Linked DNA regions of Candidatus Ruthia magnifica str. Cm (Calyptogena magnifica). The protein of the gene in region 2 binds, or shares a complex with, the protein of the main gene of each other region. Links are inferred from orthologs where the notes say so. Each region holds a gene or a part of one and is shown on either strand. Other genes may lie near its edges.

Evidence for each region.
Region 1: the proteins of hisH (region 2) and hisF are in contact, whole or in part, in a crystal structure (PDB 6RU0), measured with the Thermotoga maritima proteins. The link is inferred for Candidatus Ruthia magnifica str. Cm (Calyptogena magnifica) from one-to-one orthologs. Residues at the interface, in WP_004080484.1 of Thermotoga maritima: Asn15, Arg18, Arg22, Arg117, Leu118, Pro119, His120, Met121, Gly122, Trp123, Asn124, Asn134, Gly135, Tyr136, Tyr138, Val140, Tyr158, Glu180, Lys181, Ser182, Ser183, Lys184, Ile185; in WP_004080486.1 of Thermotoga maritima: Met1, Leu2, Ala3, Arg5, Ser40, Glu41, Asp45, Glu46, Ala70, Glu71, Ile73, Asp74, Ile75, Pro76, Phe77, Asp98, Lys99, Ser122, Gln123, Glu161, Thr195, Leu196, Asn247, Arg249, Glu251.

The regions. Positions count from the first base shown.
Region 1 is NC_008610.1:31,809-36,197, reverse strand. Bases 1-2,753 are described here. They hold hisF (imidazole glycerol phosphate synthase subunit HisF), read right to left. Parts: upstream 1,885-2,753; coding sequence 1,117-1,884; downstream 1-1,116. Other genes in these bases: RMAG_RS00160 (hypothetical protein), read right to left, coding at 518-1,048; cyoE (heme o synthase), read right to left, coding at 1-511. Also shown: RMAG_RS00150 (hypothetical protein), read right to left, coding at 2,961-3,212.
Region 2 is NC_008610.1:1,007,386-1,013,485, forward strand. Bases 3,275-6,100 are described here. They hold hisH (imidazole glycerol phosphate synthase subunit HisH), read right to left. Parts: upstream 5,085-6,100; coding sequence 4,464-5,084; downstream 3,275-4,463. Other genes in these bases: RMAG_RS06295 (DUF1841 family protein), read left to right, coding at 3,281-3,403; RMAG_RS04710 (fructosamine kinase family protein), read left to right, coding at 3,393-4,247; hisB (imidazoleglycerol-phosphate dehydratase HisB), read right to left, coding at 5,091-5,669; RMAG_RS04725 (aspartate-semialdehyde dehydrogenase), read right to left, coding at 5,908-6,100. Outside these bases: RMAG_RS05905 (hypothetical protein), read left to right, coding at 1-85; sbcB (exodeoxyribonuclease I), read left to right, coding at 911-2,326; nth (endonuclease III), read left to right, coding at 2,394-3,026. UniProt on the Escherichia coli protein: IGPS catalyzes the conversion of PRFAR and glutamine to IGP, AICAR and glutamate. The HisH subunit catalyzes the hydrolysis of glutamine to glutamate and ammonia as part of the synthesis of IGP and AICAR.

The DNA.
Region 1 (4,389 bases), 980 kb from region 2 along the record:
ACAAACAAGCATACTCAATACCTTGGGTGCCAGATACCGCTGTCCAACCTAGTACCGGAGGTGCTGCACCTGCTGCACCACCGATAACAATATTTTGCGGTGTTGCGCGTTTAAGATACAAGGTATAAATAATAGCATAGCCAATCAATGAAACGAATGTAAGCACCATGGTAATAGTATTAACAAACAATTGTAAAATACCAAGACCAACAAGTCCCAAAAATACGCCCCACATTAATGCTTGGTTTCTGCTTACTTTTCCTTGTGGCAAAGGACGTTTGTTAGTTCGAGACATTTGAGCGTCAATCTGTTCATCAACCACATGATTAAACACTGCAGCTGAAGCAGCTGCCATACTAATACCAATTGAAGCACTCAGCACCAACAATCCATTAGGTAAATACGGCGCAGGTACAGCTAAAAACATACCCACCTCTGCCGTCAACAATATCAATGCCACTACTTTAAGTTTACACAGAGCTAGTAAGTCACTGATTAAAGGTATTATCATCTCTTATTAGCCAATACGTGAATACTTAAATAGGCGTTTTAAATCTTTAATAACACGCTTAATATCTAAATTTTTAGAATTGTAACGCAGCATCATATTACCAAGTGGATCAATCAAAAATAAACTATTTTCTGGAAACTGATTCAGTTGTCGATTAAACACCTCACTAGCATATCCAACTAATATATCTACTTGTTGCGTTTTGGCTTTGTTTGTTATTAACAGCAAATTTTGAATACGGCGCATGTCTTCATTCATCAAAATACGAACAGTCCTCATATCTTGTAATACTTTTATACAAATATTGTCACATTTTTTAGTTGTGTAGGTCAATGTCCATAAACCTTGCAAGCCACTTTGGGTGTCAATAAAAGTAATATCTTGTTTTGTAGTGGTAATAATAGGATTAACAAACTCACCATAATTAACCGTATGTTGAGTAAAAAAAGTAGGACTTAAGTAAAAGAAAGCCGTTCCAAAAGCAATTGGCAATACAAAGGATGCCAACAATATCCACAATTCTTTCTTAGAGTTCATAAAAATCTTATGCGTATAAAACGCTTAATAATACACTTAAAAATACTGAGAAACTAAAAAACCAAGTATTATAGTCTGACTTCTATACCATTTTCTTGCATGGCTTGTTTGGCTTGTTGTATCGTATACTCACCAAAATGAAAAATACTAGCTGCCAACACTGCATCAGCACCACCTTGTAACACACCCTCAGACAAATGTTCTAAATTACCCACACCACCAGAGGCAATAATAGGCACATCCACCGCATCAGAAGCTGCCTTAGTGAGTAACAAATCAAAGCCTGTCTTGACGCCATCACAATCCATTGAAGTAAGCAGCACCTCACCAGCACCATTGTCACCTTTCGTCATTTTAACCGCCCACTCAATAGCATCAATACCTGTAGATTTTCGTCCACCATGAGTAAATATTTCCCATTTATTGTCAGAAACTTTTTTTGCATCAATCGCAATCACAATGCATTGTGAGCCAAATTCTTCACTCAACTGATTGATTAGATTGGGATTAAAAATAGCAGCAGAATTAATGGCAACTTTGTCTGCTCCAGCATTTAACATCGCACGAACATCCACCGCCTTACGAATGCCACCACCCACAGTCAGTGGAATAAATACTTGCTCAGCAATCGCCTCAACCATATGTATCATAGTATCTCTACCTTCAATTGATGCAGTAATGTCTAAAAAAGTAATCTCATCAGCACACTCAAAGTCATAACGCTTAGCCACCTCAACTGGATCGCCTGCATCTTTAATATCAACAAACTTAGTGCCTTTAACCACGCGACCGTTACACACATCAAGACAAGGGATAATTCTTTTTGCTAAAGGCATTTTTAAATTCTATTTTGCCAAAAATCAGGTGTTTTATGTTGATACCCAATAGCAACAATTAATATATCTATTTTTTCTAAAATAATATGCAAAATTTTATGTTAAAAATTGGTATTAATACTATATTATATACTTCAATACCTGTCTAGAACAGACAGGACTAATCTAGCTTGCTGCGCTTCATAATACTTTACTGAACCATCTAATTTTATTTTTTCTTGTTTCAAATATTTAATACTCATCAGTAAAAAAATTCTTCAAACGCAACTTCCATCTGATCTACCTTACAAGATTCCAACCTTGTATTAACTTTTTTACAAGCATCTCTAACTGCTACGTCCTGCTTTATACGATGCTTTTTTGCCAACCAAGAAGAATTTAAGCGCTTATATGAGCAATACGAATTTAAGCTTTTAATAATACATTAACCACACAAACTTATCAATTACACTTAAATGCAACGCCTTGTTTAAAATCTCATTGTTATTCATTTTTCTTATCCATTGTAAAAATATCTTAAATTATAACTGATTCTAAAACCAAAGACTCTCCATTGTATCCGTCTATAATGATTGCACTTTTACCTATAATTTGTCCCCGTTCATTTTACTTTTATCAAAAATGAAGAAAAGGTAATAACTTCTGAACTTATACAGATTTCTGCATTTAATTTAGCTTATTCCTGTATTTTTTAAGAAAACCAAAGAAAAATATTGAATAAATTACACTCTGACCTTATTTACAATTTCTCTGAATCATCAATAACTAGGCATTACCCAAAAACAAAGTAAACAAACACCTTTAAAATTCGTTTAAGTAAAAAATAATCAAATTAACACCTTCAAGAGACGCCTAGTCTTTTAGAAGCCTAACATTAAAGCCGTAATTCTTAATGAGTAGCTCCGCATTTGAGTATAACCGTAGACAGATTATGGTGCCCCATTCTCAGCAGAATTCCACAAAAACACGCATATCTTGACCGGAAAAGGTGTACCATGCTGCCCACTAAACACGTCTCAACCACTACTTCCTCTTCTACCTTAAATTGCGTACTTTGGCTTGTGTGTACCTAGTCCTCAATTGTTTTGCCCTGCTGTACTCACCCAGTACGTCTTCCAAAGTCTTTTAGTCGTATGAATAGTAGCTACTATTATGCCTACTTGAAATACCTCAATAGTATTTTGAATGCTGATATTACCACGTCCATCAATATCAGTCATATCAACCACTAAAATATTAATGGTGTACAATGTGACATCGCCTGAATTTTTTTCAAAAAGTGAACTTATTATCAACATCAAACCAATATTATCTTGGGGTATTGACATACTTCTGAGTGTTCAAATCAATTGGAATGATACTGCTAAATTCAACACCACTTAATCACTCGTGTGTTCTTAGTCGTCATGACAGACGTACTTGACAATGTTTACAATAGGTTTGCTATTTTCTGCCTTAAGCGCCACTTGCTAATCGATAAGCAACACCTGATAAAAGATATGGCACTTATCTTAAGTTCTCCTGAACCTTAATAATCAACTGCAACACATAGCACAGAAACATTCATTGTAACCTCTGTTGCTTCATCTATATAAATATCCGCCTGTACAAGTTATAATAATCAATCCAGTAATATACAGCAAACATTGTCATCACTATCAGTAGTACTAGTATTTATAAATATGAATTTTGTTAGGACTCAATCTAAGAAAATTCATCTTACTACTGGTTTTCAAGGGCTTATCAGTAATCGCAAAATTGATGAACTACTCGTTGTCATTAAAGGACAATTTAAAATTTAACTTGTCATAGTTTACACTCCGGGTAGTATTAGAATCTTCTTGCCAAAATTAAAAACTAATTGAAAGGGTAAGCTCAATCTCCATACATTGGATGTTGTCTCCAGCTTTAACATCCAAAAGTAATACGTGCCTTTGATTTTTTCCTAAGGAGAGCAATGGGTTTGTACAGTGAGCTGAATATCATAACCTGTCAAGGTTTACTCAAAGCAATCGCCAATGAATTTTTATCTGAAAACGGATCATAAATATTAATATCGCTACTAAAATTGGTACATTGATACTCTAAGCCGATGCTTAAACATATGTACAGATTTGATTTCAAAATCGATAAACATATCATAGCCTTGGACTATGTAACGCTTACCAATACTTAAATTAATGGATTTTAATATGATAATCTATCTCTTTTGAATTAAGTTCTTAAATGCTGATTTACATGCTACCAGAACTAGACTAATTGAAAAATTTATTAGCTTTATCGTTAATTAAACTTTCGGCTTTATTTTTTAGATTGACATTATCTGAGTCTGTAGAATCTAGAGCACTACACATTATGGTACTATTGTTTTGTTGTCTTTTTTTAAACAATGACTGTACTGTTGAGGTTATAAGTATATTGTGTATTTAAGTCTAAGTAGGTAAATTTATCAAGGGATTGTGTTTCAATAGTAAGTAAAAACACTGAAGATTATGGAACTAAATT
Region 2 (6,100 bases):
TTTGTTACTAGCTAACTCTCCAACAGACGCAAGCTTCCTTTCTCTTTCTAATACTTTGAATACTGCTCCTTTATCTATTACTTAAAAACAATTACTTTTTGCTACCATTAATTTTATTATTGGAATAGGACTAGGTAAATTATATTATGTTAAAACAGCACAAAAATTCTTAGAAAATTCTGGCTCAACCAATACTGCCAATTTCTAGCGATCTAGAATATTTTTTAACTCTTTAGTTTTAGCGATAATCGTATTATCAGCCTTACCTATTTTTTATATTTGTACTTAATATATTGAATATATTACATCCGGCTGTTAATAACATTGTTATTGTTAATATTTTTTCGCTTCTCTTTTTTAAAAGTATTGATATAATTTACATATGAAATTACTAGCAATACAAATAAAGAAATTTCATCAATTAAAAAGGTTTTCTAAAAAAAATTGACTGGAAAAATTGGTATAACCAGTTCAACAATTTCTCAGTATGAATCCACATCATCATTTAATGTCAAATCCAGTCTAAAAAAAATTAGAAAAATAGCACAAGAATTTGACATCTCATTCGAATAAATAGCAACAGAAAAGAGTTTGTAGAACATAGAGAATTACTTAATTGATGTTACCGATATCTAAAAAATAGGACATGCTACTCACGGAGGAGCAAAAAAATTACTACATTTGTAATACACGACACCCAAAAGACTAGCAAGAAAAATATACAAAACAACACTTAATACATTAAGTCTTGTCATTTTAAAACACACAACAATAAAACAAGGGAGTTGATTATTTGTTTTGAACTACAAAATTTATATAAAATCCATCTTGAAACCAAAATCCTTTCGTAGACTACGCAATGTAAAATAGAAATATACTTTATTCTTCGGGTAAAAATTGATAAAAAAATATGAAAACATTTTATTGGTACGACTATGAAACTTTTGGTATTTCGCCAAAAATAGACAGAATCTCTCAATTTGCTGGCATCAGGACTGATGAAAATTTTAATATTATAGATGAGCAAATGTTTTACTGCAAACCAACTAATGATTGTTTGCCATCTCCTGAGGCTTGTTTTATAACTGGTATTAGCCCACAATTATGTGAACAAAAAGGCATGATTGAGCATGAATTTATTAAAAAAATTCATGCTCAATTTTCAACATCAAATACATGCATTGTGGGTTACAATTCAATTCGTTTTGATGATGAGTTTACTCGTCATACACTGTATCGTAATTTTATAGACCCTTATACTTGGCATTGGCAAAATGGTAATACTCGTTGGGATATATTAAATGTTGTGCGACTATGTTATGCGCTAAAAAAAGACACAAGCCTTAAATGGGTGTATGATAAACAAGGCAATCCAGTATTTAAACTTGATCAATTATCACTTGCTAATGACATTGAACATGCAAATGCACATGATGCCCTAGCTGATGTTCATGCCACTATTGCTATTGCTAAAATTATCAAACAAACACAACCTCAGTTATTTAACTACAGTTTTAGTTTAAGAGAAAAGAAAACAGTCGCCTCTAAAATTAGTCTATTTGAGCCAATGTTACATACAACTGATATGCATCCAGCACAATTGTCTTGTACTCGATTGTCTGTTGCGCTGGCTTATCATCCTGAGTATAACGATCGAGTTCTTATGTTTAACCTTGATCAAGATCCTTGTGTTTTGTTAGAGCTCGACATTGAAGCGCTTAAAACTTTAACGTTTACCAAACAATCTGAATTATCAAAAGAAGTGGAAAGACTACAAATCAAAGAACTTATTTTTAATAAAAGTCCAATGTTCGTTCCCAATATTTATAAACTTGAACCAAAAATTATTAAGCAGTTAAATATTGACATGAATCAATGCATGCAGCATCTTTCTTTTATCAAAGACAACCAACTTAAAATTGGTAAAATCGTGCAAGATTTATACAAAAACGATCAAAAACATATTGCGCTAAAAGAAGTAGACCAATCACTTTATGATGGTTTTATTGATAATACTGATAAGCGTATTTGTAATCAAATTCAAGCCTTATCCGTTCATAAATTAAAAGAATTTCATCCAAAATTTAAAGATGAGAAGCTCTCAAGATTATTCATGCATTTTAAAGCTAGAAATTACCCCAATACTTTAACTGAAAACGAAAAAGAAGATTGGTTTGAAATCGTTCAAGGGCGGATTCAAACGAATCAAAATGGTTACATAACTATTGATGATTACCTTCAAAAAATCAACACAATGAGAACGCAACATCCACATCAAGAAAAACTATGGCAGCAGCTTGAGGCTTATAGTAAATTGTTCTTTTAGGCTATTTTGCCTTATTTTTAAATCTAGAGTATAATGTTTGTCATTGAGAAAAACAAGCAAAGAAAAAATGAACTCTGAAACACGTACAAAAATGTTTGGAAGGTTGCTTAAAAAGATACCTAATCCAACCACAGAATTAAATTATTCAACACCATTTGAATTGCTAGTAGCTGTTACATTATCCGCACAAGCAACGGATAAAAGCGTTAATAAGGTCACTGATAAATTGTTTCCAATTGCCAATACACCTGAAACTATTTTTGAATTAGGTGAAGACACACTTAGAGATACAATAAGAGCCATTGGCTTGTTTAACTCAAAAGCTAAACATATTATTCAAGCTTGCAAAATTCTGATTGAAAAATACAGCTCAAGCGTACCAGAAACTCGTAAAGAATTAGAAGCACTGCCTGGTGTTGGTCGTAAAACTGCCAATGTTGTGCTTAATACTGCCTTTGGCCATCCAACCATTGCAGTGGATACGCATATTTATCGTGTAGCAAACCGCACTGCTATTGCCAGTGGTAAAACCGTATTGGAGGTAGAGAAAAAATTGGTTAAATTCATCCCTGATGAATACCGAGTGCCTGCGCACCACTTAATGATTCTACATGGTCGTTATACTTGTAAAGCTCGTTCTCCATTATGCACAGAATGTATTTTGCTTGATCTTTGCGAATATGAAGAGAAAAATCTATAAATATTTTACACTCAAGATAGAACGCAACAGCGACAATTCCTTTCCAATATTTGGAAAAGTTTTTAAATAAACGAGTGTTCTTGACCTATTGAAAACTCAACTAACCTAGGCAATTGAAATACACCCTGAGTATCAAACTGATTATTTTACAGAAAAAGGCAAGGATTAATCCTTATCTGATTAATCTACGTCTATCTTAAAGAAAACAATTTTCAATTAACCAGACACTGGGCATTAAAAAGATTTATCAAAAAATATTAACCAAAACTAAAGACCCACATGAAACAAAGCACAAAATGATAAATTGTATTGTACAGATATTTTTTTCCGAACAGAAAAACAACACGCCGATGGATTATCAGTCTTATGTCTGTTGAGTTACACATTGAAAAACATCTAGGTCAAACACTCATCAACAAACAATTCATTGGTACAGGGTTATTTGATGCCTATAAAGTGACACTAGATGATGGTAATCACGTTTTTATTAAATATCAATCTAGTGCCAATCAACAATTACTATCAGAAAATAGTGCTCTTTCAATATTGAATAAAATAATCCACACACCAAAAGTATTAGGTAATTGTGAACATTGCTTAATTTTAGAATGGATTGAAACCGAGCACAATATAAATATACAGTCACAAATTGGCGTTGAATTGGCCAAACTTCATCAAAATACCCATAACTATTTTGGCTTTGAATTTGATAATTATATTGGGCAAACACCACAATATAATGGGGTTGGTAAATACATCAGTGATTGGTCGATGTTCTTTTGGGAATTTCGTTTATTATTTCAAATTGAACTTGCCAAGCAAAATAATTATTTAAATGCACAAAACTACAAGCAACTACTAAGCGTAGAAAAAATATTACCTAATTTATTAGATATCAATATCACTCCAATCTTACTACATGGAGATTTGTGGTCTGGTAATGTTTTGAGTGAAAAAAACAATCCTTATTTTATTGACCCTGCTAGTTATTATGGTCACTACGAGGCTGATTTTGCCTTAACTTTTATGTTTGGTGGATTTTCAAATGATTTTTATAACAGTTATACAACCATCTTCCCGCTCAAAAAAGGGTTTGATAAACGTAAACCTTTGTATATGTTATATCATTACCTCAATCATCTTAATATTTTTGGTTATAGTTACCACACAAATGTGATGGATTGTTATGGGAGAATTGCTGAAGTTACACGGTTTGGGTAAAAACTGAATAGCAATTAAACAAAGATTTACAAGAAATAAGTACAATTTCTACCTACAGCAAGTTAGGTGGGCCGTATTTATGTTTTTTGTATACACTAACTAACACACTTTGAGAATAGAAATTAGCTTGATATTGTTCATAATAAAAAACTTTGGCTTATTACTGAGTTGGATAATTATAAGATTGAGTAAAGCAAACTCAAAAACAAAAAATGATTAACCCTGTCGCCAATTAACAAAATTACTCAGTAATTGCAAACCATCATGTTGTGACTTCTCAGGATGGAATTGCACTGCAAATAATTTATCTTTAGCAATGGCACAAGTAAAATCAACCCCATAATTAGTCACCCCGGCAACCATATTTGCTTGGCTTGTTTCTACATAGTAACTATGCACACTAAAAAAACGTGTATTATCATCAATATTATGCCAAAGCGGATGCTCTATTGACTGTTTGACTGTATTCCAGCCCATGTGTGGCACTTTAAGATTATTCTTAGAAAATTTAACAATACTACCTGGCACAATAGACAAGCCATCAGTACCGCCATTTTCTGCACTAAAATCAAACAAAAGTTGCAAACCTAAGCAAATACCTAAAAATGGTTTCTCATTAATACAACGCTTAATTACATCAATTAATTCATGCTCTACTAAAGCCTTCATACAAGCGCCTATTGCACCTTGTCCTGGAAAAACAATGCAATCAGAATTCATGATTAAATCAGCATCATCAGTTAAAAATACTTCGTCGTTCGGAGCAACATATGCAAGTGCTTTTTGCACACTACGCACATTACCCATACCATAATCAATAATTGCAATACTTTGCACGAATGTTTAAAGCGAACCTTTAGTTGAAGGTACACTTTCTTGACGTTCATCTTTTGTTATTGCCATACGTAACGCTCTACCGAATGCTTTAAAAATGGTTTCAGCCTGATGATGAGAATTAACTCCTTTAAAATTATCAATATGCAATGTAATTAGAGCATGATTAACAAATCCTTGGAAAAATTCTGAAATCAAATCAACATCAAAAGTACCAATCATAGCACGCGTAAAACTCACATTTAAATCCAAATTAGCGCGACCAGAAAGATCCAACACAACGCGTGATAACGCTTCATCTAGTGGCACATAAGAATAGCCATAACGGGTAAAGCCTTTTTTATCGCCGACTGCTTGAACAAAGGCTTGACCCAATGTAATGCCAATATCTTCAACACTGTGATGATCATCAATCTGTGTATCGCCATCACATTTAATGGTTAGATCCATTAATCCATGCCGTGCAACCTGATCTAACATATGATCTAAAAATGGCACGCCAGTATCTATATTTGCTTGACCAGTACCATATAAATTGAGTTTAACACTAATGTCAGTTTCATTGGTTTTTCTAGAAACTTTAATCATATTTATTCCACAAGTTCAATTATCTTTTTATTATAACTATTGACAGCAATAATCGCCCATATAATACAAAGATAAATAATTTAAATATAGAAATAATAAAAACCAACAATTGTAATAATAACCAGCATAATCAAAACACTAATAATCCTCGCATAAAATAGTCCAATTGATTCTAAAAATATGGCTAAAAGAACAGCAACAACAAGACTTTTAGTGGGTAATTTTTGTGATGATACAATTATAAATACTCTTCAATTAAAATTTCAGCAATTTGTACCGTATTAAGCGCTGCACCTTTGCGAATATTATCAGAAACTACCCATAAGTTTAAACTTTTTTCACAAGAAATATCCTCACGGATGCGACTCACAAACGTATCATCATGGTTAGTTGCCTCCACAAATGGCGTAGCATAGCCCCCATCTTCACGA